DNA from 3 places in the Streptomyces sp. M92 genome. Region 3 is predicted to be linked to each of the others. Evidence: riboswitches for the same ligand, from Rfam matches in the RefSeq annotation. Region 3 holds a riboswitch; each other region holds the start of a gene.
The links. Region 3 has a riboswitch for cyclic di-AMP ahead of M6G08_RS06845 (M23 family metallopeptidase). Riboswitches for the same ligand answer to the same signal wherever they lie in the genome.

Region 1 (9,712 bases), 1.1 Mb from region 3:
TCACGCGTACGGAGAGCCGCAGCGAGGGCAGGACCGGGCAGCAGCCGGCCTCGTCGCCGTATCACCGACACCACAGGGCTCACAGAGCATCCGAGCACCGGGTGTCACTTCGACACACCCATTCAGGCATACCTCGCAAACATCACCGATCACTGGTGTCACGACTCTCCACGAGGGCACACGGGGGACAGAGGCGTCCCTGCGCGTGCCGACAGGAGGTCGGCCCATGAAGGTCACCACGGCAGCACTGCCCCTTCTCCCGCTCTGCCAGCGTCTCCTGCCCGGCCTGCCGGGGCTCTCCGGCCTGCCGAGACTGCCAGGGCTGACGAGTCTCACGGGTCTCCCGGGTCGGCTGACCGGGCTCTCCATGACCCTCCTGAAGGCCAGCGCCCTGGAAGTCGCGATCCTCGCCGGGCATCTTCTGCTCTACCCCTCGGGGATCGTCCAGGAGCGCCGCTCGGCCTGCGCCCTCCCGCCGACGGACTCCCACGACCCCGAAACCTCACCCCCCGCCCCTCGGCTCCCCGCCCCCACCAGCCCCCCGGTCGTCCTCCTGCACGGTTTCATCGACAACCGGTCGGTTTTCCTCCTGCTGCGCCGCAGCCTGGCCCAGCACGGCAGGCATCAGATCGAATCGCTCAATTACTCACCCCTGACCTGCGACATCCGCACCGCGGCCGAATTGCTCGGACGGCACATCGACGAGATCTGCGAGCGGTCGGGCAGCGAGCGGGTCGACGTCGTCGGGCACAGCCTCGGCGGGCTGATCGCGCGGTACTACGTGCAGCGCCTCGGTGGAGACCTCCGCGTCAGGACGCTCGTCACGCTCGGCACCCCGCACGCCGGCACCCGGGTGGTTCCCCTGGCGAACGCGCACCCGATCGTGCGCCAGATGCGCCCTGGTTCCGCGGTGATCGAGGAGCTGACCCGGCCGTCGCCCGGTTGCCGTACGCGGTTCGTGAGCTTCTGGAGCGATCTGGACCGCGTGATGGACCCGCTCGAGACGGCCTGCCTGGACCACCCCGATCTTTCCGTGCAGAACGTACGGGTGAGCGGCATCGGACACCTGGCCCTGCCTGTGCACCCCGCCGTGGCCACCGGCATCCGTGAGGCGCTCGACACCGCCGCACCCCAGGCGGGCACGGGTAAGGGCAAGAGCACCGGCGGCCTGACGGTCGCCTGAAAGCCGCCTCAGCCGGCAGAGGACCCCGAAACCGCGCGTCCACCACCCGATCGGATCCGAACAAGACTCGAACACAAAGCCAAGCTCGCGCCCGCCGTCCCCCAAAACACGGCCGATTGCCCGTTTCCTGCGCGCGCGAAACCTGACGAAGATTGTCGTGCCCGTATACCGCCGGGTACAGTCGCCGCACTGCTCTGGCAGCCCCTGTTGTCGAGGCGAAAGAGAAGTTGGTGAACGACCGTCACCCGTCGGGGACCATGACCACCCCGGCCTCGGCTTCCGACGCCGATCCGGCGCAGTACGCGTCGTACGGCACAGGGGAGGCCCAGTACGGCGACCTCACCACGTACGGCGGCTACGGCACCACCGGTTTTTCCACCGGCGCGACCACCACGGCGGCCTTCGACGCGGATCCCCTCTTCGGCAGCCTCCCCGACCAGGGCACCGGCACCGGCACCGGCACCGGCACCGGCACCGGCACCTACGACACCACCGGTTCGTACGACGCCACCCAGTGGTCCACCGGCAGCGGGCAGACGCCCGGCTACGACGCCTACACGGACCAGCGCCACGCCGCCTACGACACCGGCGCCTACGACACGACCGCCTGGGCGGCCGAGTACCAGCAGCCCGCTCCCGTACAGCCGCAGGCTGCGGGCGCCGAGGCCACCGGACAGTGGGACACGGGCGGTTGGGACCAGCCGGACCAGACCGGCAACCCCGCCGACCGGACCCAGCAGTGGGACTGGGGCACACAGACCTTCGAGACCGGCTCGTTCACAACCGGCAACTTCAACGCCGGCACCTTCAACGCCGACACGTTCGACACCGGCGCCTACGACGCCACGCAGTGGAACCCGGCCGGCACCGCCCCGGAAACGCCCGAGGCACCGGAGAACGCCACTCCCGCCGCCGCACCGGTCTCCCAGGAATCCGGCTCAACCGGCACGCCCGGCTCGGACCCCGGCGCACGCGACGACGAGTTGGCCGCCACCGGCGAACTCCCCACCGTGACCGCCCTCCTGGAGGAGCAGGAGGAGGTCGTGGCCCCGGCCGCCCACATCCCGGCGCCACGCGCCGGCTCCCGCAGCGGCGCCCGTTCCCGCCGCCGCCAGCCCGCCAAGCGCTCGGCGCTGATGACCATCGCCGTACCGTCGGCCTGCGTGGTGAGCGTCGCGGGCATCGCGGCAGCCTCCGTCGGCGGTCTGAGCGGCGACGACGGCACGGAGGCCGCGGCGTCCGCGGCGGACTCGGACGCGGGTGAGGACAAGGCGGCCCCGGTCAAGCCGTCGGCCGCCAACAACAAACTGGACACCCAGCTCACCAGTCTCGCCGCCGGAGCCGACGACTTCGCCGACCGGGCCAGCCGTACCCAGGAACGCATCGACCTCAAGGCCCAGCAGGCCGCCGAGAAGAGGCGGGCGGCGGAGGAGGCGGCCCGCAAGGAGCGGCTGCGCCCGAAGTTCGCACTCCCCGTCGCACAACACGGTCTCAGCGCGTACTACGGCCAGGCCGGCATCAACTGGATGTCCGTGCACAGCGGCATCGACTTCCCCGTGGCGTACGGCACGACGGTGATGGCCGCGACCGACGGCACCGTCCGCACGCAGTACAACTCCGCGTACGGCAACATGATGATCGTGACCGCGAAGGACGGCACGGAGACCTGGTACTGCCACCTCTCCAGCTACCAGGTGCCCTCCGGTACGACGGTGAAGGCCGGCGACGCCATCGCGTTCTCCGGAAACTCGGGCAACTCGACCGGCCCGCACCTGCACTTCGAGGTGCGCCCCTCGGGCGGTTCGGCCATCGACCCGCTCTCCTGGCTGCGCAGCCACGGCCTCAACCCGACGTAGCGGAGTAACGTCTCAGCAGCCCCGCCGAGCGGGGTCCGAGCCCTACGGCCCGGCCCCCCTGACCCGGACGCGACACCTCAGAGCTTCTCCACCGGCGCGTACCGCAGCAGCAGCCGCTTCGGCTTGGTGTCCCCGAAGTCGATCGTCGCCTCGGCGTTGCTCCCCGTGCCCTTGATCCCGACCACCGTGCCCAGCCCGAACTGGTCGTGCGTGACCCGGTCGCCCACGGCCAGCGACACCGCCGGCTGGTCGGCCGCGGCGGACCGGCGGGTGGCGAAGCCGGAGGCGCCCGACGCCGAGGAGCGGGAGCGGGACGACGACAGCGAGGCGGCCACCGCGGAGACCGGCGCGGCGGGCGCGGGCCCGTTCGCCCCGGTCCGCTTCCACTCCAGGTGGGGCGTGGGAATCTCCTCCAGGAAGCGCGAGGGCGGGTTGTACGACGGCTGGCCCCAGGCGCTGCGCAGTGTGGACCGGGTCAGGTACAGCCGCTCACGGGCACGGGTGATGCCGACGTACGCCAGGCGGCGCTCCTCCTCCAGCTCCTTGGTCTGGCCGAGGGCGCGCATGTGCGGGAAGACGCCGTCCTCCATGCCGGTGAGGAAGACGACCGGGAACTCCAGGCCCTTCGCGGTGTGCAGGGTCATGAGGGTGACGACGCCGTCGCCGTCCTCCTCGTCGGGGATCTGGTCGGAGTCGGCGACGAGGGCGACCTTCTCCAGGAAGTCCGCCAGGGTCCCGGTCTCCTCGCCCTCACCCTCACCCTGCTCCTGCTCGAACTCCAGAGCGACGGCCGCGAGTTCCTGGAGGTTCTCGATGCGGGTCTCGTCCTGCGGGTCGGTGGAGGCCTGCAGCTCGGCGAGGTAGCCGGTGCGCTCGAGGATCGCCTCCAGCACGGTCGCCGGTCCGGCGCCGGACTCGACGACGGTGAGGAGGTCCTCCATGAGGGTGTTGAACCGCTTGACGGCGTTGGCGGAGCGCGCGGCCATGCCGTACGCCTCGTCGACGCGCCTGAGTGCCTGCGCGAAGCTGATCTTCTCGCGCTGGGCGAGGGCGTCGATCATCGCCTCGGCGCGGTCGCCGATGCCGCGCTTGGGAACGTTGAGGATGCGGCGCAGCGGCACCGAGTCCTCGGGGTTGGCCAGCACCCGCAGGTAGGCCAGGACATCCCGGACCTCCTTGCGCTCGTAGAAGCGGACACCGCCGACGACCTTGTAGGGCAGGCCGACGCGGATGAAGACCTCTTCGAAGACGCGGGACTGCGCGTTGGTGCGGTAGAAGACGGCGACGTCTCCGGCCTTGGCCTCACCCGCGTCCGTGAGGCGGTCTATCTCGTCGGCGACGAACTGGGCCTCGTCGTGCTCGGTGTCGGCGACGTACCCGGTGATCCGCGAGCCGGCGCCCTGGTTGGTCCACAGGTTCTTCGGGCGTCGGGACTCATTGCGCTCGATGACCGCGTTGGCGGCGCTGAGGATGGTCTGGGTAGAGCGGTAGTTCTGCTCCAGGAGGATCGTGGTCGCGTCCGGGTAGTCCTCCTCGAACTGGAGGATGTTGCGGATGGTGGCGCCGCGGAAGGCATAGATCGACTGGTCGGCGTCGCCCACCACGCACAGCTCGGCGGGCGGGACCTCGGCCTCGGGCGGCACGTCGACGGGGTGTTCGGCGGGGGTGCCGACCAGCTCGCGCACCAGGGCGTACTGGGCGTGGTTGGTGTCCTGGTACTCGTCGACCAGGACGTGCCGGAAGCGGCGGCGGTAGTGCTCGGCGACGTCCGGGAAGGCGCGCAGCAGGTTGACCGTCGTCATGATCAGGTCGTCGAAGTCGAGGGCGTTGGCCTCGCGCAGCCGCGACTGGTACATGGCGTAGGCCTGGGCGAGCGTCTTCTCGAAACCGTCGGCCGCCTGGGCGGCGAAATCCTCCTCGTCGATCAGCTCGTTCTTCAGGTTGCTGATCTTGGCGCTGAAGGACTTGGGCGGGAAGCGCTTGGGGTCCAGGTCGAGGTCGCGGCAGACCAGGGCCATCAGGCGCTTGGAGTCGGCGGCGTCGTAGATCGAGAAGGACGACGTGAAGCCGAGCCGCTTCGACTCGCGGCGCAGGATGCGGACACAGGCGCTGTGGAAGGTCATCACCCACATCGCGTTCGCCCGCGGGCCGACGAGCTGCTCGACACGCTCCTTCATCTCACCCGCGGCCTTGTTGGTGAAGGTGATCGCGAGGATCTGGCCGGGGTGGACGCCGCGCTCGGCGAGCAGGTGGGCGATGCGGTGGGTGAGCACGCGCGTCTTGCCGGAGCCGGCACCGGCCACGATGAGCAGCGGGGAGCCGGAGTGGACGACGGCGGCGCGCTGGTTCTCGTTCAGCCCCTCCAGGAGCGCGGCCGGGTCCAGGGCGGGGCGGGGGGCGCCGTCCCGGTAGTACTGGTCCCGGTCCGGAGGCACGTCGAACTTCCCGCCGAACAGATCGTGCGGGACCGGCTCCGGTCCGTGATCGTCCTCGGGCGGCGGCGGAGGTTCTTCCTCGTGACCGCGGGGGGTCTGGAGGCTCGCCAGGAAGCTGTCGTCAAAGAGGCTGCTCATCGCTCTCCGAGTCTAGGGCGCCCCACCGACAACCGGTCCCCGCCCCGGAGAATGGCCGCGATCCCCGCACCGGACACGCGCCGCGACCGAACGGCACACCATGCGTGACCCTCTCACCGAAGGTCACGAAAATGTATCGGGCATATCACCCACCAACCTTCACAGCCGCCACACGAGTTGGCTACGGTGCGGGCAGGCCGCACGCCCCCTCCGGCGAACCTCGCCGGGCCGCGCGGCCTCCGCCGAGTCCGGCGTGCCCGCACGGCGCCCGGAGCCGGGGACCCAACCGAGAACCTCGGGGTGAATCGGCACACGCCCCCTCGTCGGGGCGCACGCCGTAGGGCAACCCTTCCGGATCCACTCCGCCCGAACCCGACAGCTAACCCGGTAGGCGGATCTTTGGAAGGAGTCGCCTCCTTGGCGTCGCACCGCAGGCCGCGCCCCACGGGTACGCGCGTCGCAGGCATACGGACCCCCGCCCTCGCCACGGCCGCCCTCACCTCCGTGGCCCTGCTGTCCCAGACGGCCGACGCCACGCCGTCGGACGAGGACAGACCGAGCCTCGAAGAGGTCGAGAAGAAGGTCGACGACCTCTACCGGCAGGCGGGGTCGGCGACCGAGAAGTACAACGCGGCCAAGGAGAAGACCGCCAAGCAGCGCAAGCGCGTCAACAACCTCCTGAACGACGTCGCCCAGCGCACCCAGAAGCTCAACGAGGCGCGCGAGGAGCTGGGGTCCTTCGCCTCCGCCCAGTACCGCACGGGCGCCGCGGTCCCGCAGACCGCGACCTTCCTGCTCGCGGACTCGCCGCAGGACTACTTCGACCAGAACCAGCTGATGAGCCGGCTCACCGGCCGCCAGAAGGACGCGGTCGACGACTACGTCACGCAGCAGTCCGAGACGATGAAGAAGCGCCGGGAGGCCACCGAGAGCCTCCAGACGCTCACCGATTCGCAGAACGACCTGAAGACGGCCAAGGCCACCGTCCAGAAGAAGCTCGCCAACGCCCGTGAACTGCTGTCGGAGCTGACCGCCGAGGAGAAGGTCCGGCTCGCGGCGATCGAGAAGAAGAAGCAGGAGGAGGCCGCCCGCAAGGCCGCCGAGCTCGCGAAGCAGCAGGCGGAGGAGCGGGAGCGGCAGCAGCGGGAACGGGAGCAGGCGGACCGGCAGGAGAGCGGGTCCGGTGGTTCCGGCGGCACCTCCTCGGGCACCGGCGCGACCGAGCCCTCCGCACCGGACGCCTCCCACGGCACCAAGGCGGAGAAGGCACTCGCCTTCGCCCGCGCCCAGATCGGCAAGCCGTACGTCTGGGGCGCCACCGGCCCCGGTTCCTACGACTGCTCGGGACTGACCCAGGCCGCCTGGAAGGCCGCGGGCGTGACCCTGCCGCGCACCACCTACGACCAGGTGGACGCCGGCACGACCGTCCCCGTCTCCCAGGCGCAACCCGGTGACCTGGTGTTCTTCTACGACGACCTCAGCCACGTGGGCCTCTACATCGGCAACGGCATGATGATCCACGCCCCGAAGCCGGGCGCTTACGTGCGCGAGGAGTCGATCTACTACGACGGCGAGGGGTCGATCCACAGCGTGGTGCGCCCGGCCTGACCCGCCGCGCTCTCTAGCATCGGCTGCATGTCATCCGGCGCCGCTCCCACCTCCCCTGCCGCCCTCCACCCTCTGCGCGCCTGGTGGGCGCAGCGTCCGCCGGCGGCCGGTGCCGCGGTGATGGCGACCGGCATCCTGTCGGTCGGCCTGCACCTCACCGGCCACGAGATCCTGTCCCGGCTCGCCCTGGTCCTGGCCGGCACCGCCTGGTTGACCCTGGCGGCGAACTTCGTCTACCTGCTGCTGGTCGAGCGTGCGCAGTGGTTGACGCGGGCGGGGACACCGGGCGCGCTCACCGCCGTGGCCGCGACGACCGTGCTCGGCACCCGTATCTCACTGCTCGGCTGGACGCCCATGGCTGCGGTGCTGCTGGCGCTGGCGGCACTGCTGTGGCCGGGACTGCTGTTCCTCGTCGTGCGGCACTGGGGGCGCCGGATGCCCGGCGCGGTGTTCCTGGGCTGCGTCGCCACGGAGGGGCTCGCCGTGCTCGGTGCCACGCTCGCGGCGGCGACGACCACGCCGTGGCTGGCGCACGCGTCCCTGGTGCCGTTCTGGCTGGGCATCGTGCTCTACCTGATCGCGCTGTTCCGCTTCGATCTCCGGCAGGTGGCCCGAGGCTCGGGGGACCACTGGGTGGCGGGCGGCGCGCTCGCCATCTCGGCCCTCGCCGGCGCCAAGCTGCTCGCCGCCGCCGGGACGGGCATGTACCTGTGGAACGCGGACGACCAGGCCGTACTGCACGACGTGACCGTCTTCCTGCTCGTCCTCGACCTGGCCTGGTACGCCGTCCTGCTCGCCGCCGAGATCGCGTGGCCGCGGCTCCGCTACGACGTGCGCCGCTGGTCGACCGTCTTCCCGCTCGGCATGACGGCGGCGGCGACGCTGTCCGTCGCCGCCGCCGTCGACGTGCCGTGGCTGGACGCCCCGGGTCAGGCGCTGCTGTGGGTCGCGGTCGCCGCGTGGCTGGCGGTCGCGGCGGGGGCACTCCTCCAGGGCCGGGCCGGGCTGCGGTCGGCCGGCGCGGGCCCGGCGGCTGTCAGGTCCACAGCACGGCGATGAAGATGTTCGCCACGGTCAGCAGCCCCACCAGCCCGAACAGCGGCTTCTCCACCTTCTCGTCGTCGCGCTTCACGTAGACCAGTCCGAGGATCACGATCAGCAGGGCGAGCTTCACACCCATCTTGATGTTGTCGACGGACTGGTCGTCGGCCTGGTTGAGGCCGATCAGGACGACACCGGTGACCAGCATCGTCAGCGCGCCGTGCAGCATCGCGGGAACGAAACGGGCCGTGCCCTGGCCCATGGCCTTCATCTGGGTCAGGAAGCCGCCCAGGAGCGACGCGATGCCGATGATGTGCAGACCGACGAAGATGTGGATGAGTACGTCCATGAGGCCGGAGCCTAATCAGGGGGCCGGACACGCTCCGACACCGGCCCGTCCGGACCGCGGCGCCGCACTCCGCGCTCCGGCGCATATATGCGTCCCCTAGCACCTCGCCTGCCCCTCCCGCCCCTGATCCGGCACATCGGTCATCACCCAGCGTGAAGACGACGGCCGCGGGACGGGCCCACGTTCACATACGGTCGCCCACCGGACCGGTACCGCCAGTTCCGCACAACCCGTCACCGGACCGTTACCGTCACGCCTAGCGTCCTCCCCCGGGCAGGCCCAGCCGAGTCGTACGGAAGGACGTGGAGCGCAGTGGGAAGGCACCGCAGGCCGCGACAGCGCATGACGGGCGGCGGAAGAGCCCGTACGGCGGCCACCATCACCCTGGCCGGTGCGGCCACCGCGACCGGCCTGGGCGGCGGCACCGGCCACGCCGAGCCGGAGCAGACACCGGCTCAGGTCAAGGCCGAGGTGGACAAGCTCTACCAGGAGGCGGAGGTCGCCACCGAGAAGTACAACGGCGCCAAGGAGAAGGCGGACGCCGCCGAGCAGCGCCTCGAGGAACTGCGGGACGAGGTGGCCCGCAAGGAGGACCGGCTGAACTCCGCGCGCGAGGATCTCGGCACGGTCGCGGCGGCCCAGTACCGGAGCGGAAGCCTCGACCCGGCGCTGCGACTCATGCTCTCCGCCGACCCCGACCGGTACCTCGACGGCGCCGCCTTCGCCGAGCGGGCGGGCAGCCGGCAGCAGGCCACCGTGGGCCGGGTGCGCAAGGAACTGCGGGAGATCAAGCAACTGCGCGGCGCCGCACGCGTCGAGGTGGCGTCGCTGAAGTCACGCCGGGAGGAGCTGAAACGTCACCGCGAGACGATCACCGGCAAGCTGGCGACGGCCCGCCGCCTGCTGTCCCGGTTGACCGCCGAGGAACGCGCCCGCCTCGGCGACGGCACCGGTGACCGTGCCTCCCGCTCCTCGCCCGGCCCCCGGGACGGCATCTCCGGCCCATCCCAGGCGCCCAACTCCCGTGCGGCGGCGGCCGTCGCCTACGCCTACCAGAAACTGGGCAGCCCTTACGTCTGGGGCGCGACCGGCCCCGACGCCT
Region 2 (9,712 bases), 3.2 Mb from region 3:
CACGGAGAAGGTGGAGCACAGGCTGCGCAAGGACCTGCTGCGGGCCGCGAAGGTGAACGGGAAGACCACCGCCGACTGTCCGGCGGGCGTCACCCTCGAGGCTTCCGCGGCCAGCACGTGCACGGCCTCCTACGAGGGCGTCGAGATCCCCTTCACGGTGAAGATCGCCGACGACTACGGAGCCGGCGACTTCCTCATCCGGTACGACGCGCAGCAGGAGAAGGACCTCCTCGTCGCCAAGCGCGTCTACCAGGAGTTCTGGGAACGTCACGAGGACAGCGGCGGCTACGAGCAGAAGCTGACGTGCGACGAGATACCGGCCGTCAAGGCCGTCGAGAAGGGCGCCGACACCGGTTACAAGTGCCAGGTGTGGCACGAGGCCGGCAACCGCACCACGAACTTCTCGGTGGTCATGGACACCTTCGGCTACTCGTTCACCCCCGTCGACAACTGAGCGACCCGCCCCTCAACGCCACCGGCCCGTCGCACCGTACGACGGGCCGGTGAAGGTCTGAACTGCCGAGCGGGCCACCACCAGCACCCACGAGCCCGTCCGCCGCCTCCTGGGCGCGCGGAGGACGCCGCGGCATCCGAACCGCCCGCTGCCGCCGGTCCACGACCGGCCTCACCGCTCGCCCGCGAGGTCGAGATCGCCGCTGCGCGTCTCGGCCGCCTTCTCGGCACCTCGGGCGCGGTGCCACGGGCGCGCGATCGGCTGGGACACCGCCCGCCACCACGGCTCCACCGGCAGCTCCCCCGCCGGCTCGAACGGCTCGCCCGGCCGCGGAAGGGCCACCGTCTGCCCGACCTCCTCGGCAGCGTCCCCCGTCCACTCCGCCGGCTCCGCCCACGCGTGCGGCGCGAGGTTGAAGGTCCCCCAGTGGATGGGCAGCAGGGCGCCGCCCGGCCGTCCCTGCTGCAGGTCCAGGTGGGCGCGGACGCCCTCCTCGGGGGTCATGTGGATGTCCGGCCAGAACTCGGCGTACGCCCCCAGCTGGATCATCGTGGCGTCGAAGGGTCCGTGGGCGGCGCCGATGTCCTTGAAGCCGTCGAAGTAGCCGGTGTCCCCGCTGTGGAAGACGCGGTGCTCCGCACCGGCCACGACCCAGGACGCCCAGAGGGTGTGCTGGGTGTTGCGCAGGCCGCGTCCGCAGAAGTGGCGGGCCGGGGTGGCGGTGAGCGTGAGGCCGCCGACGCGGGTCGACTCGTGCCAGTCCAGTTCGCGCAGCCGGCCGACGGGGACGCCCCAGTGTTCGAGGTGGGCACCGACGCCGAGCGGCACCGCGAAGAGGGTGTCGGTGCCGGCCAGCGCCTTGATCGTGGGCAGGTCCAGGTGGTCGTAGTGGTCGTGGGAGATGACGACGACGTCGACCGGGCCGAGGGCGGTGAGGGGCACCGGGACCGGGTGCAGCCGTTTCGGCCCGGCGAACGGGACCGGGGAGCAGCGCTCGCCCCAGACGGGGTCGAAGAGGACCCGCTGGCCGTCGATCTCGGCGAGCACGCTGGAGTGGCCCATCCAGGTCAGGCGCAGTCCGGTGGCGGGCGGCCGGGCGAGGTCGGCGAGTGTGGTGGCGTGCACGGGGACGGTGCCGCGCGGCGCGCGGCCGAGCCGTGACTCCTTGTCGAAGTAGATCTTGGCGAACTCACGGGCCGACCCGGAGGGCCGGGTCCGGGCGGTGCCCCCGGGGTTCTGGAAGACGCCGTCGCGGAAGTTCGGCGAGCGGCGGATGCGCGCCATGCGCGCGCCGGTGGGCTCCGCGCCGAAGGCCGCGGGCAGCGGCAGGCGGAGCCCCTGGTTCGGGGAGCGGAAACCGGCCACGGTACCTCCAGGTGAAGTGGATCGGGCTCTCCATTGTCGTCTCGTGCGACTCTCGCCCGACGTCACTCGAACGACCGATGTCACATCCGTGTTCCCTGCGTCCGTCGTACCGGTGTGGGCGCCCCGCAGGAGCGCCCGGAAGCGCACGGCACGACCGACGGACAGGAAGGTGGCCCCCATGGCCCGCGTATCGCTCACCCCGCCCCGCACGATCTTCTTCCGCGTGATGGAGTGGTACTCCCGGCGGACGTACGGCAAGGTCCTGGACCCCGGCAAGGCGCTCGCCCACAATCCGCGGGTGCTCTGGGGCGACCTGCGCTTCGAGCAGTCCGTCGCCAAGTGGAAGAGGCTGGACTCCGACCTGAAGGCGCTCGCCGTGATGGCCTCGGCCGCCTCGATCGGCTGCTCGTGGTGCATGGACTTCGGATACTGGGAGAACGCCGAGCGCGGCATGGACCGGCGCAAGCTCCACGACGTGCCGGTGTGGCGGGACAGTGACGTCTACACGCCGCTGGAGCGGGACGTCATGGAGTACGCCGAGGCGATGACGGCGACGCCGCCGACGGTCGGCGACGAACTCGCCGCCCGGCTGCGCACGGCGCTGGGCGAGCCGGCGTTCGTGGAGCTGACCGCCATGGTCGCCGTCGAGAACCTGCGCTCCCGTATCAACGCGGCGCTCGATCTGACCAGCCAGGGATTCAGGGACTCGTGCGAGGTGCCCGGCGCGAGGCCCACGGACGCGGCCGCCCCGGCGACGGCGGACTGAGCCTCCCGGCGGCTTTCGCCGCAGGTCCGGGCACCTGTATAGGGTGACGGGCGTGGGGAGAGTCCGGTTGAGTGTGGCGCAGCGGCGCGAGGAGCTGCTGTGTGCGGCCGTGGAGCAGATATCGGCGCGGGGCGTGGCGGCGTTGCGGATCGCCGACGTGGCCGCCGCGCTCGGGGTCAGCAACGCGCTGGTGCTCTACCACTTCTCCACGAAGGAGAAGCTCGTCGCCGCCGCGTTCACGCACGCCGCCCAGGACGATCTCGCGCGCCTGCACAAGCTGCTCGGACGGCGCACGTCGGCGCTGCGCCGGCTGCGGGCGGCCGTGCGGTGGTACGCCCCGACCGGGCAGGCCAAGGGCTGGCGGCTGTGGATCGAGGGCTGGGCGGCGGCGCTGCGCGAACCCGCGTTGCGGGAGGTCACCCGGGACCTGGACCGGCAGTGGAAGGCGGCGCTCTCGGGGGTCATCGCCGAGGGCGTGGCCGCCGGGGAGTTCCGGTGCGCGGATCCCGACGGCGCCGCCCTGCGCCTGACCGCCTTCCTCGACGGACTGGCCGTGCAGCTGACGTCGTACGCGGGAGCGGTGCCCCGGGCCCGGGCCCGCGAGTGGACGGACGAGGCGCTCGCGCGGGAGCTGGGCCTGGCCCGGGAGACGGTGACGGCGTCGGGAGGCCGAGGCCGTTCCGGCGGATCGGGCCGCGGGGACGCGGCGGCTCCCCGTCAGCGCCGGTGAGGCGGAGCCGGAGCGTCCGTGCCGCATGGCCGGGAGTGGCGTCTGCCGGGCCCCACGTCCTCGGTACGGCCGCCGCACAGACCCCGGGTTCCGGCCCCGCCCGTGAAGTCTCGCCGTTTTCCGGCGGGTGCGTCAGGCCACCGACGCGATCCGCATCTTGATGTCGTCCGCCGACAGCGTCCCCTTGGCGCTCACGTGGTCGCCCGAGGACTCGCCGCGCAGCCGGCGTCCGATCCACGGCACCAGGTACTCGCGGGCCCAGTGCACGTCGTCCCTCCGGACGTCCAGGGTGCCGCGGGGCGGCAGCGGCGGCCAGGGCTGGTCCGGGTCGGCGGGGACGGGCAGGCCGAGGACCTGGCCGGCGCGCAGCGCCACCCGCGTGTGGCCCTCCGGCGACAGGTGCAGCCGGTCGGCGTCCCACGCCCTGCGGTCCTGGACCGTGCGCAGCGACCACAGGTCGAGCACGGGGCAGCCGTAGCGGTCGGCGACGGCACGGACGTGTCCGTTGTACGTGGCGATCTTGCCGCGCAGGTGCTTGAGGACGGGCACCCCGCGGGTGTCGAATCCGGTCGTCACCAGGACGGTGCCCGCGACGGCGGTCAGCGCGGCCACCGCCCGCTCGAACCGCTCGGCCACCTCGTCGGGGTCGGTGCCGGGCCGGATGATGTCGTTGCCGCCGGCGCAGAACGAGACCAGGTCCGGCGCGAGTTCGACGGCCCGCGGCACCTGCTCGGCCACGATCTGGTCGAGCAGCCTGCCGCGTACGGCGAGGTTCGTGTACGTGAAGTCGCCCTCGGGGCGCCGGTCCGCGAGCAGTACGGCGAACCGGTCGGCCCAGCCGACGAACGCCCCGTCGGGGCCGGGGTCGCCGACGCCCTCGGTGAAGCTGTCCCCCACCGCCACGTACGACCCGATCACTGTTCTGCTGTCACTCTTCGAATCGTCTGCCACATCGGCCCATCATTCACCTCGGAATGTGACCTACGCGACCGTAGGAAAGGGTTGACGGCCGGTGAGAAACACCACGCCTAAAGTGTTCACCAATTCAGGAATACGTCGGCGGACGGACGGGCCGGAGTGCGGACAGGCCGAAGGCCGGACCCGGGGATCCGGGTCCGGCCTTCGGTGGCGCGGGGCCGCGCCGGAACGGCTGTCAGAGAGAGACGCCGTGCGAGCGCAGGTACGCGATCGGGTCCACGTCCGAGCCGTAGTCCGGGGTGGTGCGGATCTCGAAGTGCAGGTGCGGGCCGGTCACGTTGCCGGTGGCGCCCGACAGGCCGATCTGCTGACCCGCCGTCACGGACTGACCGGCCGAGACGGAGAGGGAGGACAGGTGGGCGTACTGGGCGTAGTGGCCGTCGGCGAGCTGGATGACGACCTGGTTGCCGTAGGCGCCGCCCCAGCCGGCGGAGACGACGGTGCCCGCGCCGACGGCCTTGAGGGAGGTGCCGGTCGGCACGACGAAGTCGGTGCCGGTGTGGTAGCCGCTGGACCACATGCTGCCCGACTGGTGGTACGGGGTGCCGATGGTGCCGCTCGGGACCGGCGAGGTGAAGCCGCTGGTGGTGCCGGCGGACTGGGTGCTCGTGCCGGAGGAGCCGGAGTCCGAGGAGGCCTTCCCGGCGTCCGAGGACTTCTCGGCCTCGGCCGACTCGGTCTTCTCGGCGGACGGCTTCTGCTCGGTCTGGGCGGGCTTCTCGGCAGCGGGCCGCTCGGCCTTGGCGGCCTGTCCGCCGAGCGTGAGCTCCAGGCCCGGGTGGATCAGCGACGGGTCGGACCCGACGGCCTCGCGGTTGTCCGCGTAGAGCTTCTTCCAGCCGCCGTCGACGTCCTGCTCGTCGGCGATCTTCGAGAGGTAGTCACCGCTCTTCACGGTGTACGTGCGCGAGTCGGAGTTCTTCTCGGCGGCGGCCTTCTTCGCCGACGTCGGAACGGACTGCACGGCCTGCTCGGAGACGGACTGAGCGGGGGCGGCCTGGGCGCCGGCGGCACCCATCAGCGGGAGCGCCAGCGCGGCGCCGCCGGTTCCGGCGACGGCGATGGCACGGGTCAGGCGCATGGCCTTGGTACGGCGGTGCTTACCCTTCGCGGGCATGGCGAATTCCTCTCCGGCGCCTGCGAGGTGAGCTGTCGGGTTCGGGCTGGAGATGCCCGGCCGCGCCGAGACGCGGCTTTACCCCAAGCCGTTCCGGGAACCGGAACAGGCGGTGTTACCTGTGGGTCCCCCGCTCCTGCCGTGTACGGGTGGTGGATGAATGCGGGCTCCGGTCGGCGGCAGGATTAGGCGTCCGTCCGGATCGGTGGTGAACGTAAGGGACCAAGACGCACAGGGACAAGCGAGGGGTTCCGTCGACGGGTGTTCCGGTTGATCCATTACCGGGAGCGGCCGTCACACTCCGTCGATTCCCGAGGAGCCGTTTCCCGTGAACGGCCCTGGAAACCAGCTGGATTACGTGAACATGACGGGCAACGCACCGTCACGGATATGACGCTGCTCACGCGTGTCTCCCTCAGCCCCTTTTATTCCGGACCGAGTTGGGATTAAGGCTCTATTTCGGGCAGAAGGCCCAGACGTGGCCCAGTCGGTTCACTTCGCCCCTGCGTCTCCGCACCGTGCCGTATCGTCGAGTGGCACCCGTCGGCGAGTGGCGCAGGCGGGGCGGAGTGGGAGGAGCCCCCGTGACGCAGCAGGTGCCGTCGACCGAACCCGAGCTGGCCGGGGTGCGCAACTTCCGCGACGTGGGCGGGCTGCCGACCGTGGACGGACGGAGGGTGCGGCAGGGGGTGCTGTTCCGCAGCGGCCACCTCGCGCACGCCACCGGGGAGGACGCCGCGTTCCTGTCCTCGCTGGGTCTGCACACGATCTTCGACTTCCGCAACGCCGCCGACCAGAAGCTCGACGGCCCGGACGTCGAGCTTCCGGGCGTGCGCAATGTGAACCTGCCGCTGAGCGACCCGGCCGACGGCGCCGAGTTCTGGAAAATGGTCCGCGACGGCGACCTCGACCAGCTGCGCGAGATCCTCGCGGACGGCAAGGGCGCCCAGCGAATGATCGACTCGTACCGCATGATCATCAAGGAGCGCACGGCGGAGCACTCCCGGGTGCTGCACGCGCTCGCCGAGGACAGCGTCCCCGCCCTGATGCACTGCGCGGCCGGCAAGGACCGCGCGGGCCTGTCGATCGCGGTCACGCTGCTCGCCCTCGGCGTCGAGCGCGACGCCGTCGCCGAGGACTACCTGAAGTCGAACGCCACGCACCGCCGCTACAAGGTGCGCCGCAGCAGCACCGCCGCCTCCGCCTACTCCCCCGAGGTCATGGAGCTGCTCAGCCCCCTCTTCGACGCCCGCGCCGAGTACCTGGCGGCGGCCTTCGAGACCGTCGAGCAGACCTGGGGCGGCGTCGACGCCTACCTGGAGAAGGGCCTGCGGATCACTCCGCAGACCCGGGAGCGGCTGCGCGAGCGGATGCTGGACTGAGGCGGCCACTCACCCGCTGTTGGCACCCACCTCGAAGAGCAGGTAGATGAAGGCCGCCAGCACGTGCCCCACGACGAGGTAGATGAAGAGCCGCACCCAGACCGCGCGCGGCCACTTTTCCTGCATGTTCATGATGTCTCTCCAGGGAAGGGGTGGCCCGGCGTGGTGGCCGGTCCCAGGCACAGCGCCGCCGTCGGGCTCTGGAGCAGCGTGTGGACGAAGAGGAGGTCGACCCCGTCGGCGTCCCGGGCGGCGATGCGGTGCGGGGTCAGCGAGTCGAAGTGCGCGCTGTCGCCCGGGCCGAGCCGGTGCACCGCGTCCCCGAGCCGGAGTCGCAGCCGGCCCCGCAGGACGTGGATCCACTCCTCGCCCGGGTGCACCCGCACGATGTCGCCCTGGGAGCCGTGCGGCACGTGCACGCGCAGGGCCTGCATGCCGCGGCCGGCCCCACCGGCCTGCCAGTACGTCCAGCCGCCGGCGAAGGTCGGTTCCATGGCGTCGGCCCGCACGACCGCCTCCCGGTCCGCGGCCGTCTCGCCGAGCAGCTCCGAGACGGTCGTACCGTAGACACGGGCGAGGGACAGGAGCATCGGCAGCGAGGGCTGGCGCTGCCCGGTCTCCAGCCGGGAGAGGTGCGCGGGCGACAGCCCGGCGGCACGGGCCGCGGCCTCCAGGGTGAGGGCGGCCCGGCGCCGCAGGGCCCGCAGCTGCGGCGCCACGACGGACACCGCATCGGCCGGGGGACCGGACTCGTGGGAGGTCATGCCTCCCATTCAGCCCGAACATTGCCCGGCAGGCAATTTTCTTGCCTGTGAGGCAAAGAGCCTCGGGCGGCGCTTCCGCCGCGGCCCCCTAACGGTTGGCGACCGCCTGCTTGACCAGCGTCTTGCCGAAGTCCCACATCAGGCCGCCGCCGTTGTGCGCGTCCTCCATCACCTCGGTGAAGGCGTCCACGAACCGGTCCGCGTCCGCCATGTCGATGATCAGGGGCGGGATCAGTTTGATCACCTCCAGATGGTCGCCGGACACCTGGGTCAGGATGTGGTGGCGCTGGAGCAACGGCACCACGACCATCTGCGCGAAGAGCCCCTTCCGGGCCGCCTGGAGCATCGTCCAGCGGCTGCGCAGCTTCAGGGACCGGGGCCGGCCGAACTCGATGCCGATCATCAGCCCCCGGCCCCGGACGTCGGCGAGCAGCTCGTAGCGGTCCACCAGCGCCGCGAGCCGGGACTTCAGCCGCTCACCGACCGCGGCGGCGTTCGCGACGATCTCCTCGTTCTCCATCACGGACAGGACCGCGAGCCCGGCGGCCATGGCCTGCGCGTTGGACCCGAAGCTCGCCGAGTGGACCTGGACCCGGTCCATCGAGGAGTACACCTTCTGGAAGATCCAGTCCTTGCCCAGCGTGGCCCCCACGGGCACGTACCCGCCGGACAGCGCCTTGGCCACGCACACCAGGTCCGGCTCGACGCCGTCCTCGTGCTGGAAGGCGTAGAACCTCCCGGTCCGGCCCAGCCCCGTCTGCACCTCGTCGGCGATCAGCAGGGCCTTGTGCCGGTGCAGCAGTTCCTGCGCGGCGCGCAGATAACCGGGCGGTGCCTCGTGCACGCCCTTGCCCTGCACGGGTTCCACGATCAGCGCGGCCACGTCGCCCTTCTTCAGCTCCCGCGCCAGTGCGTCCACGTCCCCGAGCGGGACGGAGGTGTCGGGCAGCAGCGGTGCGAAGCCGTCGCGGAAGCTGTCCTCGCCGTTGACGGAGAGCGAACCGGTGGTCAGTCCGTGGAAGGCGTGCGCGCAGTACAGGATCCTCGGTCTGCCGGTCGCGTACCGGGCGAACTTCAGCGCGGTCTCCACCGCCTCCGTGCCGCTGTTGCCGAAGAAGACGCGGTCCAGGTGGGGACTGTACGACAGCAGCTTCTCGGCCAGCAGTCCGGGCAGCGGCGGGCAGTCGAAGCGGGTCAGGTCGGCGAGCGAGGCGTCGAGGACGTCGTGCAGTGCCTTGCGGACGACGGGGTGGTGGCGGCCCAGGCCCATCACCGCGAACCCGGCGAGCATGTCCAGGTAGTCGTTGCCGTCCGCGTCCCAGAAGTGCGCGCCCTCGGCCCGCTCGTAGACCTTGTCGAAGCCGATGGTGCGCAGCATGCGCGGCTGCTGGTGGTTGAGGTACTTGCCGTGCAGCTCGTACCGTTCGGCTCCGCGCTCGGCCAGGAGCGCGGTGAGGTCGAACTCCTTGGTCATTCAGTTCTCTCCTTGCACTGGCATGGCGGTGGGGCCGTGACCGGTCTGTCCGGCGACGGCCAGGCTCGCGCCGATCCGGCCGGCGATCTCGACCGGGGTGAGACCGATGTCGGCGAGCACCTCGGCGCGCTTGGCGTGCGCGAGGAACTGCTCGGGGATACCGAAGCGGCGCACGGGTACGTCGACCTCGGCGTCCCCGAGCGCCAGCGCCACCGCCGAACCCACCCCGGCGGCCCGGCTGTTGTCCTCGACGACGGCCACCAGGCGGTGCCGGGCGGCCAGGGGCGCGAGCGCCGGGTCGACGGGTTTGACCCAGCGCGGGTCGACGACGGTGCAGCCGATGCCGCGGGCCTCGAGCAGCTCGGCGGCCCGGAGGCACACGGGCGCCATCACCCCGACGGCCACGAGCAGCACCTCGGGGCGGTCGGCGGTGTGCAGGACGTCCAGGCCGCCGATCCGGTCCACGGCCGGTACGGCCGGACCGACGGACTCCTTCGGGAAGCGCACCAGGGTCGGCGCGTCGTCGACGGCGACCGCCTCGCGCAGCTGGGCACGCAGCTGGTCGGCGTCGCGCGGCGCGGCGATGCGCAGCCCCGGGACGACCTGGAGGACCGACATGTCCCACATGCCGTTGTGCGAGGGCCCGTCGGCGCCGGTGACGCCGGCCCGGTCCAGGACGAAG
Region 3 (9,712 bases):
ACCGGCTTCGCCTTCACCGAGAACATCCTCTACCTGGGCAACGCCTTCGGCACCGACCAGCTCACCGGCGACAGCGGCCTCGCCTCCGTCACCGCCGCGACCTTCTTCGTCCGCGTCGTGATATCGCCCTTCGCCCACCCGCTGTTCACCGTGCTCACCGGCATCGGCTTCGGCATCGCCGCCCTCTCCACCGGCCGGCACCGCCTGCGCCGCGCCCTGCTGCCGTCGGCCGGCCTGCTGCTCGCGATGGGCGTGCACGCGCTGTGGAACGGTTCGGCCGCGTTCGGCGAGTACGGCTTCCTCGCCGTGTACGGGGCGTTCATGGTGCCCTGCTTCGGCCTGCTGACCTGGCTGGTGATCTGGACCCGGCAGCGCGAACTGCGCACCGTGCGCACCGAGCTGCCCGCCTACGTCATGGCCGGCTGGCTGGCCCCGGCGGAGCCGCACGCCCTCGGCTCGATGCACGCCCGCCGACTCGCCCGGCAGTACGCCCGTCGGCACGCCGGGAAGCAGGCCGCGCGGGCGGTGGCGCAGTACGAGGCGTACGCGACCTCGCTGGCGTTCCTGCGGCAGCGGGGGCGAGCGGGCCGCGCGGGCGCCGGCTTCGCCGTACGGGAACGGGAACTGCTGGGCGCCCTGTGGCAGCGCCGCGAGGTGGCACGTCCGGCACTGGACCACGCGGCCCGCGCCACCGCTCCCCCGCCCGTCGCCCCCTGGCCCGGGTCCGGGGTGACCGGAGCGCCCGGGGTGTACGGCGCCACCGTGGCTCACGCCACGTACGGCTACGCGGGCCCCTGGACTCCGGCCTTCGCGGCGGCCCCGTCACCGGCCCCGTACGCCGTGCCGGCCCGGCCCTCGTACCCGTACCCGCCGTACGCCCGGCCCCACCTCCACCGGCCGTAGCCTGCCTCAGGCCGACGCCTCCGTCAGCCGCCCGGTCTCGTCCTCCGTCAAGGTCAGCTCCGCCACCCCCAGCAGCGCCGACAGCTGCTCCACCGTGCGCGCGGACGCGATCGGCGCGGCCACCGTCGGCTGTGCGGCCAGCCAGGCCAGGGCGACCGTGGCGACGGGGGCGGAGTGGGTCTCGGCGATCTCGTCCAGGACCGCGAGGACCCGCTGCCCGCGCTCGCTCTCCAGGTGCTTGGCGGCGCCGCCCGCGCGCGGGCTGTCGACGGTCGCGCCGGGCCGGTACTTGCCGGTGAGGAAGCCGGACGCGAGGGCGTAGTAGGGCACGGCGGCCAGACCGGACCGCTCGGCGAGGTCGCGCAGTCCGCCCTCGTAGGTGTCGCGGGAGACCAGGTTGTAGTGGGGCTGGAGTGCCACGTACCGGGCGAGGCCCTCCCGGTCGGAGAAGTCCAGGGAGGCGGCGAGCCGCTCGGCGGAGATGTTGGAGGCGGCGATGTGCCGGACCTTGCCCGCCCGCACCAGTTCGTCGAGCGCGCCGATGATCTCCTCGACCGGCACCTCGGGCTTGTCGAAGTGGGTGTAGTAGAGGTCGATGTGGTCGGTGCCCAGGCGGCGCAGCGAGGCGTCGGCGGCCGCCTTGATGTTCGCGGCGCTCAGTCCCGGGTAGTCGGGGTGCTGGCTGACCTTGGTGGCGAGGACGACGTCGTCACGGTTGCCGCGGGCCGCGAGCCACTTGCCGAGGACGGTCTCGGACTCGCCGCCGCTGTTGCCGTCGACCCAGGCGGAGTAGGAGTCGGCGGTGTCGACGAAGTTGCCGCCCGCCGCGGTGTAGGCGTCGAGGACGGCGAAGGAGGTGTCCTGGTCGGCGGTCCAGCCGAAGACGTTGCCGCCGAGGGCGAGGGGGAAGACCTTCAGGTCGGAGGAGCCGAGCTTGCGCAGAGGAGTCATGTACTGCGTCAACGAGCCCGGCGGATCCCGGGATTCCGGCAGCGGGGCAAAAATCCCGCAAACCGGCAGCCCTGACGTCGGGGGGTCGCCGTCAGGACCGCCGGGGATCAGGAGTGACGACCGGCGTGTGCGGTGTGGCTCAGGGGGTGAGGCCCTTGCTCTGCAGCCAGGCCATCGGGTCGAGGCTGCCGCCGCCGGCCGTGTGGACCTCCATGTGCAGGTGGGCGCCGGTGACGTTGCCGGTGGCGCCGACGCGGCCGATGACGTCGCCGGTGGTGACCTTCTGGCCGACGCTGACGCTGATCGAGGACTGGTGGGCGTACCAGATCTCGGTGCCGTCGTCGAGGGTGAGCACGGTCTTGTAGCCGTACGACCCCTCGTACCCGGCCGACGTGATGGTGCCGCTGTGCACCGCCTTGAGCAGCGTGCCCGTGGGGGCGGCGAAGTCGAGGCCGGTGTGGTGGCCGGAGGACCAGTAGGGGCCCGCCTGCCCGAAGGTGGAGGAGATCGTGTACGAGGAGGTGGGCAGCGTGAACTGCTTGGCCAGCTTCGCGAGCCGCTCGGCCTCGGCCTTCTTCGCGGCTTCCTCCTCCGCCTTCTTCTTGGCGGCGGCGGCCTCGGCCTCGGCCTCCTTCTCCGCCTTGGCGGCGGCTTCCGCGGCCTTCTTCTCGGCGGCGGCCGCTGCCTCGGCGGCGGCCTTGCTCTCGACCTGGGCCTGCTGCTGCTCGGCCTGTGCCATGATCCGCGCCCGCAGCGACTCACCCGCGTCGGAGGTGCCGCTTTCCTCCCCCGTGCCGGCGGAGGCGGCGGCGATGCCGCTGAGCGGGGTGGCGGAACCCTCGGGCTCGGGCTCCTCGTCGGAGAGGATCGAGCCGACGTTCGGCATGTCCGGCATGGAGATGGACACCGGCGGCTTGCCGGTCTGCGCGCTGGCCATGCCGCCGGCGCCGACGGCGGCTATGACACCGACGCCGAGGACGGTGGAGCTGCGGGCGAGTCCGCCGCGCTGCTTGGCGACGCGGTGCCGGCCGCGCACGGGGCGGATGGACTCCGCGGTGGGGTTCCACTCCTCCCAGGGGCCCTCTTCGGCGCGGTGGACGTCGTAGCCGAAGGTGTCGGTGTCGTGCCCGCTGGGCACGAACGGGGCCTCGGGGGCAGGCCGGTTGGACGCCACGTGGGCGTACTCCTTTCCTTCCTTTCGCCTACCGGGTTAGCTGACGGGTTCGGAGCAGGAAGGTCTCCTACGCGCGTATATCCGCCGTGCCTGGCACGGCGTCATACGCCCGATTCACCCCAAGTGGTGGTTCCCCGGTTCCCTCGCGGGATTCGGCGCGTGCGCACGGAGCCGCCTTCTGTGACGGCTGGGACGACCGCGCTGCGTTATCGAACGTTAATAGACGGGGGCCTCGGATTCCAAGCCGTTCCGCTTGATCATTAACAGAACCCGGGGTGACACAGGCCTCATGAACGGTGAAATCCGCACGAGTTGACCCCTCCTCAGCGCCCCTTCGGCACCCCTTTCCGCAAGCACCACACCTGACGGTATGTCAGTTGTTATGCGCAGGGCGCTCGCCCCGTCACGGGCCGTGGTCAGGGCCGTCGTACGGCGAGCAGCGCCATGTCGTCGGCCATGCCGCCCCCGGAGTGCCTGCGCACGTCCTCGGCGAGGGTGCCGAGCAGGTCTTCCGGGTGCCGGAACACACAGCCGGCCAGCCGCTCGTGCGGGTCGTAGAACTCGCCCCGGCCGTCGCGGGCTTCCGACAGTCCGTCGGTGTAGAGCAGCAGCGTGGCCCCGCCGGGGAACGGGGCCTCCTCCGCCCGGTCGGGCCACACGCCCAGTTCCCCCATCCCGAGCGGCAGCGCCGACTCCCGGGCGGGCAGCAGGCGCAGGGTGCCGTCGGCGTAGAGCAGCAGCGGTGGCGGGTGCCCCCGGTTGAGGACGCGGACGACGCCGTCGCCGTGCGGGAGTTCGGCGAGTACGGCGGTGGTGAACCCCTCGAAGGCGTCCAGCCCGTCGCGCCGGGTGCCCTCGCGGGCCAGCGCCCGCTCCAGCCGCTGGGCCACCGCCTCCAGTGTCGCCTCCTGTTCGGCGGCCTCCCGGAACGCGCCGATCACGACGGCGACGGCGGCGACCGCGCCCATGCCCTTGCCCCGCACGTCGCCGACGATGAGCCGGATGCCGCGCGGGCTGTCCTGCACGGCGTACAGGTCGCCGCCGATGAAGGCGTCGGCCTGCGCCGCCTCGTAGCAGGCGGCGATCTCGAAGCCGCCGATCCGCTCGGCGGGCTCGGGCAGCACGGCCCGCTGGGCGGCCTCGGCGATCTCGCGGACGGAGACGAGCCGCTCGCCGGTGCGGCGCACGAAGGCGTTGACGAGGACGGCGAGCACGGCCACCGTCGTGATGGTGATCAGCTCCGTGAGGGAGTCGACGTAGTGGATGACCTCCTTGGTCAGCTGGAGCCCGACGACGGCGGCGACCACGGCGGCACTCGTGAGCACCGTGCCGCGCCGCGAGTAGACCGCGGCGGCGACCAGGGGCGCGGCCGTGTAGAGGGGGCCCGCGGTGAAGTAGCGGGGGGTGAGGATGTCGTACAGGACGGCGACGACGATCAGCAGGACGGGCAGCGCGCGTACCAGGACCCGCCCGTAGGGGGCCCGGCGGCGCGGCTCTTCCCCGGGCGGCAGTACGCCGGCGGTGACGCCCAGTCCGGGGTCGGGCACGGGATCGCCGGGGAGCCGGCCGCCGGCCCTGGCGTACGCCCCCTCGTCGTCCACGTCACCTGGCCGCACCACTCGTCTCCCGCCACCCCGCACGTCCGCGCCGCTTGCCGCCTGGCCCTCCAGGTTTGCGGGAGTGGAGGCGGGGGGCGAGTCGTGAGGGCCGACCGGGTGAACGCACCGAGGGCCGGAATCCTCATGGATTCCGGCCCTCGGCCTTCAGTAGCGGGGACAGGATTTGAACCTGCGACCTCTGGGTTATGAGCCCAGCGAGCTACCGAGCTGCTCCACCCCGCGTCGTTGTGTTCACCACTGTACGTCATCCGGGGGGCGGAATGCACATCCGTATCTCCCTACCCCTCCAGATGGCGGTTCGGCGCCTTCGCCCGCCCCTCGTAATCCGGCAGTACGACGACGGTGGCGCCCTGCGCGGCGAGCACCCCGCTGCCGTCCGCGCCCGGCACGAAGGTGTCCGGCTCCCGCCAGGCCGTGACCACGCGGCGCACCCCCGCGTCGAGGATCAGCCGGGCGCACGGGGCCGGCCGGGAGGCGCGGCGGGCACACGGTTCCAGGCTGGAGTACACGGTGGCCGTGGCCAGCCGCGGGTCGCCCGGGCCGGTCTTGGCCAGCGCGGCCTCCTCCGCGTGCACCACGGCGTCCCCGCCCTCCCGCGAGTGCCCCCGCGCCAGCTCCGTGCCGTCGGCGGCGACCACGACCGCCCCCACGCTGAACGCCGTCCGAGACGGCGGGCACAGCTCGGCCAGCTCGCAGGCGAGCGCCAGCCAGTGCCGGTCGGCGGCGGTCACCCGGTGGCCGGTGCCGGGCGCCGTCGGCAGGTACCGCGTCAGTACGACGTCCTCGATGCGCCGCGCCTCCACCAGCCTGAGCCGCCCGCTCTGGTACCCGCCGGGCCCGAACAGCCGGGGCGCGTCCGGGTCGCCCACGAGGAGCGGCGCGAGCACGAGCTGAAGTTCGTCGGCGAGCTCCTGCCGCAGCAGCTGGGTGTGGACCGTCCCGCCGCCCTCGACCATCAGCCGCTCCACCCCTCGCCGGTCGTGCAGGTACTCCAGCGCCGTCCGCCAGTCGAGCACGGCACCGAGCGGCACGACGTCGGCGGCGATCCCGAGCGCGTGGGCCCGCCGGGCGCCCTCGTCCGTGGTCAGCAGTACCTTCTCCCCGCCCGTGTGCCAGAACCTGGCCGCCGGGTCCAGCTCGCCGGTGGCGCTGACGGTGACCTTGAGGGGGTACTCCGCCCGCCCCGCCGCGACCCGGGCGGCCCGCCGCTCGGGGGAGTTCACCAGCAGCCGCGGATTGTCGGCCCGGATCGTGCCGGCGCCGACGAGGATCGCGTCGACCGACGCCCGCACCTGGTCGACCCGGTCGAAGTCGGCGGGCGAGGAGAGCAGGAGCCGTTCGGGGCCGGTGTCGTCCAGGCAGCCGTCCAGGGAGACGGCGGCGGAGAGGAGGACGTAGGGAAGGGGCATGGCTGGCGCTCCGACGGACGGACGGATGGACGGACTGGGAGGGGCTGCCGAGGACCGTTACGTGCCCGTGAGACGGGCGAACCGCACCGGCTCGGCCAGGGCCTCCTCGGCATGGGGCACGTCCGCGGTACGGGCGGCGAGCGTCGCCACCGCGAGCCGGGCCGGCAGTGCCTCCGCGAACTTCAGGCCGCGCCCGGCCCGCTCGTCCACCTCGGGCAGGCACAGCCCCGAGGGGGCTTGGGGGACGGCAGCGGCCCAGCTTGCGGGGGTGACGTCCTCCCGGAGCGGCACCCACTGGTCGTGGGCCCGCCGATGCGGCACGACGACGGCTGACAGGGACGCGGCGAGGGTGGCGTTGGCCCGGTGGCCCGCCCAGGTCCACCAGCGGATGTCTCCTTCGGTGTGCCGGGTGACGAGAGTTCCGCCGGGGTGGACGGTGTGCAGGTGCCTGTCGTGGGCCTCGGCGAGTGCGGCGGCCGCGCGGGGCGTCAGCCGTACCGGCGGGTCCTCTCCGAGCAGGACGTCGCGGGCGGCGCGGGCGGGATGGAAGGAACGGACACGAACGGTCGCGAAACCGCTCCACCGTGCGCGTCCGCCCTCGTCGGCCGGTTCCACGGAGCAGCGCTTTCGGTTCCGGTCGATGTAGGTGACCAGCCAGTTGCGCCCCGCGAGCAGCAATTTGCGTGGGCCCTCGACGTGCTCGGTGAGCAGGTCCGGGTCGGTGCGGCCGATCTCGGCGCGGCCGTGGAACACGGTGAACTCGGGTGGGGCCGTGAAGACCGCTGTCAATGGTCGGCCGCGTAGAGCGCTGCGACGGACTTGGCGCGGCGACGCGCTCTCCTCGGACGATGCGGGCGGCTCCACGCCCCGGACTTCCGCAGACGACACCGGTGAACACTCTCCATCCCGCCCGACCCGCCGTGTGGACACGGCGTGCCCGCCCATCCTGCCAGTTCGGACCCGGGGAACGGCAGGACGGAGGCGAGTGGCAGCCGGAGGGGTGCCCCGAATCGCGTGCTACACCGGCACGCTGATCCGCCCGGCGAAGGCGTCGACGTCGTCCATGGCGCCGAGGACCCGGCGCGGGTCCGGGGCCGCGACGACGACCAGCACGTCGCAGCCGGCCTCCTCCACACGCCAGGCGTACCGCACGCCCGCGACGATCGTGCGGTCCTCCTCCGTCTGCGTGTAGCGCAGGGAGCGCAGACCGGTGCCCAGCGGCTCGGTGGTGAAGTCCTCGACCACCGCCTTCTCCACCAGGTACGGGTCCTCCGTGGTGACCAGTGCCCGCAGGTTCTCGTCCCGGTCGCCGTCCGCCTCGAAGGCCCCGACGTACACGGGCAGGGGCATGAGCCGCGGGTCCGGCAGGTGGAGGTAGACGTCGAAGCCGGGGTGGCTGCCCGGGAACTGCTCGGCGCAGGCTTGCAGGGTGGCGGCCAGGCCCTTGAGGTCCTTGCGGGTCGGATCGAGGTCGCTGTCGCCCCACCACGCCTCGGACATGTGGCGGGCCCACTGCTTGGGGCCCTTCCAGGGGGTCGTCTCCCACGTGTCCGGGAGCTTCATCCACAGGTCGGTGTCGTAGTCCACATGCGGCCAGCTCACGCGCGGCTCCATCGGAAGGTGGTCATCATCGCGTCGAAGAGTTCCACGAAGAGGTCGGCGATCGCGTCCTCGGGGTCGCCCGCGCCGAGAGTGGAGAAGACGACGCCGAGCCAGCGGCCTTGGTCCTCGGGGACGGGTACGACGTAGTCGACGCGGCGCGAGGCGAGTTCGCCGCCGGCCGGGGCGTCGGCGGCGACCGTCCGCTCCGTACGGACCGCGCGCACGCCGTCGAGTTCGACGACGCTCGTCTCGCCGCCCCGGCCCGGTGCTTGCCGACGCGGCGGAGGGCCATCCAGGTGGGCACCCCGTCTACCCCCGCTCGCCCCCGAACCACGCCGTGAGGCGTGGGCGTTCGCTCGTGTCGTTGGTGCAGGCGACGGCGTAGGAGGTGATCGTGACGGCCATCGTGGCGCGGCCGGACTCGACCGAGAAGTCCGAGTACGCCCACGGGCTGGGGATGCCGGCGGGGCCGGCCGAGGGTGTGGGGGAGGGCGTGGGGGACGGTTCGGGGCGGTACCGTTCGGCGGCCCGGTCGAGGGCGGCCTGGTCCACGCGGCACTCGGGGGTCACCGGCTGCCCCAGGTACCAGCCCGCGACGAAGACGCCGTAGACCACGGCGGCGGCGCCGAGGCGGCGCGGGGTGACTATGCGGGGGCGGAGGTCAACCCCGTCCGGACCGGGGGGAGTTGCACGCATGACGAGGGACTCTACAGCTGGGCATTGGTGCGCATGACAAAGACCCCAGCTCGTTCACTCTGTGAGCTGGGGTCCGGCCGGTAGGCCCTGTGGGACTCGAACCCACAACCAATGGATTAAAAGTCCACTGCTCTGCCAATTGAGCTAAGGGCCCAGGGGGTGCCGCGCGGTGTTGCGTGATGTTGCCATACCGAGCATAGCCCGACGCGGCCGGGACTCCGATCGGGTATCCCGGTCACGGCCGCGTCGCGCTCGTCGTATCGCGGTCACGGCCGCGTCGCGCTCGTCGTATCGCGGCGGTGTCACGGGTCCACCGGCTCGGGCGCGTTCGCGCGGGCCGCCGCGCGGGCCCGGGTGCGTTCGTGGTCGGGGTTGAGGAACCAGTGGCGGGCCGAGGCCAGCCACCAGGTCGCGGCGAAGCCGAGGACGGCCAGGACGGCGACCGGCGCGTAGTTGAAGGTCTCCCAGGTCACCGGCGAGACCTGCGGCAGCATGAACAGGACCGTGATGACGCAGACCCACGTCACCGCGACCACGCCCACCACCTGCGACCAGCGGCCCAGGTGCCACGGGCCCCGGGCGAAGGCGGCTCCCTTGCGCACCCGCAGCAGGGTCGGGATGACGTAGGAGATGTAGAGGCCGATGACGGCGATCGACGTCACCGCCGCGTACGCCGTGACGTTGATCAGGTAGGGCAGGCCCAGGGCGAGTGCGCCCAGGGCGGCCAGCCAGACGGCCGCGACCGGCGTGCGGGTGCGCGGGCTCACCGTGTGCCAGATGTGCGAGAAGGGCAGCGCCCCGTCGCGCGAGAAGGCGTAGATCATGCGGCTGTTGGCCGTCACCGAGGCCATCCCGCAGAACAGCTGGGCCCCGATGACGACGAGGAGGAGCAGCTTGCCCGCGGTGGCGCCGAGCGCGTCGAGCAGGATCTGCGCGGGCGGCGCGCCGGTGGGGGACGTCAGGGCGCCCTCGTAGGACTGGATGGCGAACGTGAAGCCGAGAAGGAGGACGAAGCCGGCGATCCAGGACGTCCAGATGGAGCGGACGATGCCCTTGGGGCCCGCCGTCGACGCGTCGTGCGTCTCCTCGGTCATGTGGGCGGAGGCGTCGTAGCCCGTGAAGGTGTACTGGGCCATCAGGAGGCCGATGAGGACCACGTAGACGCCGCTGCCCCAGCCCGTGTTGTTGACGAACTCGCCGAAGACGAAGGACGCCGACTGGTGCCGGTCCGGCGCGAAGGTCAGCGCCCCGACGATCACCGCCACACCGACGACGTGCCACCAGACGCTGATGCTGTTCAGGAGGCCGACGATGCGGACACCGAAGGTGTTCAGCAGGCCGTGGAGGATCAGGATGGC

Region 1: another riboswitch for cyclic di-AMP. It lies ahead of M6G08_RS12240 (C40 family peptidase); the one in region 3 lies ahead of M6G08_RS06845 (M23 family metallopeptidase).
Region 2: another riboswitch for cyclic di-AMP. It lies ahead of M6G08_RS21150 (M23 family metallopeptidase); the one in region 3 lies ahead of M6G08_RS06845 (M23 family metallopeptidase).

What each region holds. Positions count from the first base shown of each region.
Region 1 covers NZ_CP101137.1:2,662,054-2,671,765, reverse strand. Annotated here, with positions in the region: gene M6G08_RS12255 (esterase/lipase family protein) at 227-1,183, shown strand; gene M6G08_RS12250 (M23 family metallopeptidase) at 1,414-3,039, shown strand; gene pcrA (DNA helicase PcrA) at 3,117-5,612, opposite strand; cyclic di-AMP (ydaO/yuaA leader) riboswitch at 5,843-6,022, shown strand; gene M6G08_RS12240 (C40 family peptidase) at 6,030-7,220, shown strand; gene M6G08_RS12235 (tellurite resistance/C4-dicarboxylate transporter family protein) at 7,248-8,279, shown strand; gene M6G08_RS12230 (hypothetical protein) at 8,257-8,610, opposite strand; gene M6G08_RS12225 (C40 family peptidase) at 8,923-9,712, shown strand, end outside.
Region 2 covers NZ_CP101137.1:4,721,264-4,730,975, reverse strand. Annotated here, with positions in the region: gene M6G08_RS21175 (hypothetical protein) at 1-454, shown strand, start outside; gene M6G08_RS21170 (MBL fold metallo-hydrolase) at 626-1,819, opposite strand; gene M6G08_RS21165 (carboxymuconolactone decarboxylase family protein) at 1,998-2,585, shown strand; gene M6G08_RS21160 (TetR/AcrR family transcriptional regulator) at 2,638-3,315, shown strand; gene M6G08_RS21155 (SGNH/GDSL hydrolase family protein) at 3,448-4,233, opposite strand; gene M6G08_RS21150 (M23 family metallopeptidase) at 4,469-5,410, opposite strand; cyclic di-AMP (ydaO/yuaA leader) riboswitch at 5,413-5,572, opposite strand; gene M6G08_RS21145 (tyrosine-protein phosphatase) at 5,995-6,792, shown strand; gene M6G08_RS21140 (DUF6126 family protein) at 6,802-6,924, opposite strand; gene M6G08_RS21135 (helix-turn-helix domain-containing protein) at 6,921-7,556, opposite strand; gene M6G08_RS21130 (aspartate aminotransferase family protein) at 7,645-9,030, opposite strand; gene dxs (1-deoxy-D-xylulose-5-phosphate synthase) at 9,031-9,712, opposite strand, start outside.
Region 3 covers NZ_CP101137.1:1,527,731-1,537,442, forward strand. Annotated here, with positions in the region: gene M6G08_RS06835 (PrsW family intramembrane metalloprotease) at 1-903, shown strand, start outside; gene M6G08_RS06840 (aldo/keto reductase) at 910-1,854, opposite strand; gene M6G08_RS06845 (M23 family metallopeptidase) at 1,994-3,028, opposite strand; cyclic di-AMP (ydaO/yuaA leader) riboswitch at 3,039-3,196, opposite strand; gene M6G08_RS06850 (PP2C family protein-serine/threonine phosphatase) at 3,445-4,629, opposite strand; tRNA gene M6G08_RS06855 (tRNA-Met) at 4,796-4,869, opposite strand; gene M6G08_RS06860 (dihydrofolate reductase family protein) at 4,926-6,056, opposite strand; gene M6G08_RS06865 (hypothetical protein) at 6,114-6,845, opposite strand; gene M6G08_RS06870 (hypothetical protein) at 7,074-7,658, opposite strand; gene M6G08_RS06875 (hypothetical protein) at 7,655-7,882, opposite strand; gene M6G08_RS06880 (hypothetical protein) at 7,968-8,354, opposite strand; tRNA gene M6G08_RS06885 (tRNA-Lys) at 8,436-8,508, opposite strand; gene M6G08_RS06890 (amino acid permease) at 8,657-9,712, opposite strand, start outside.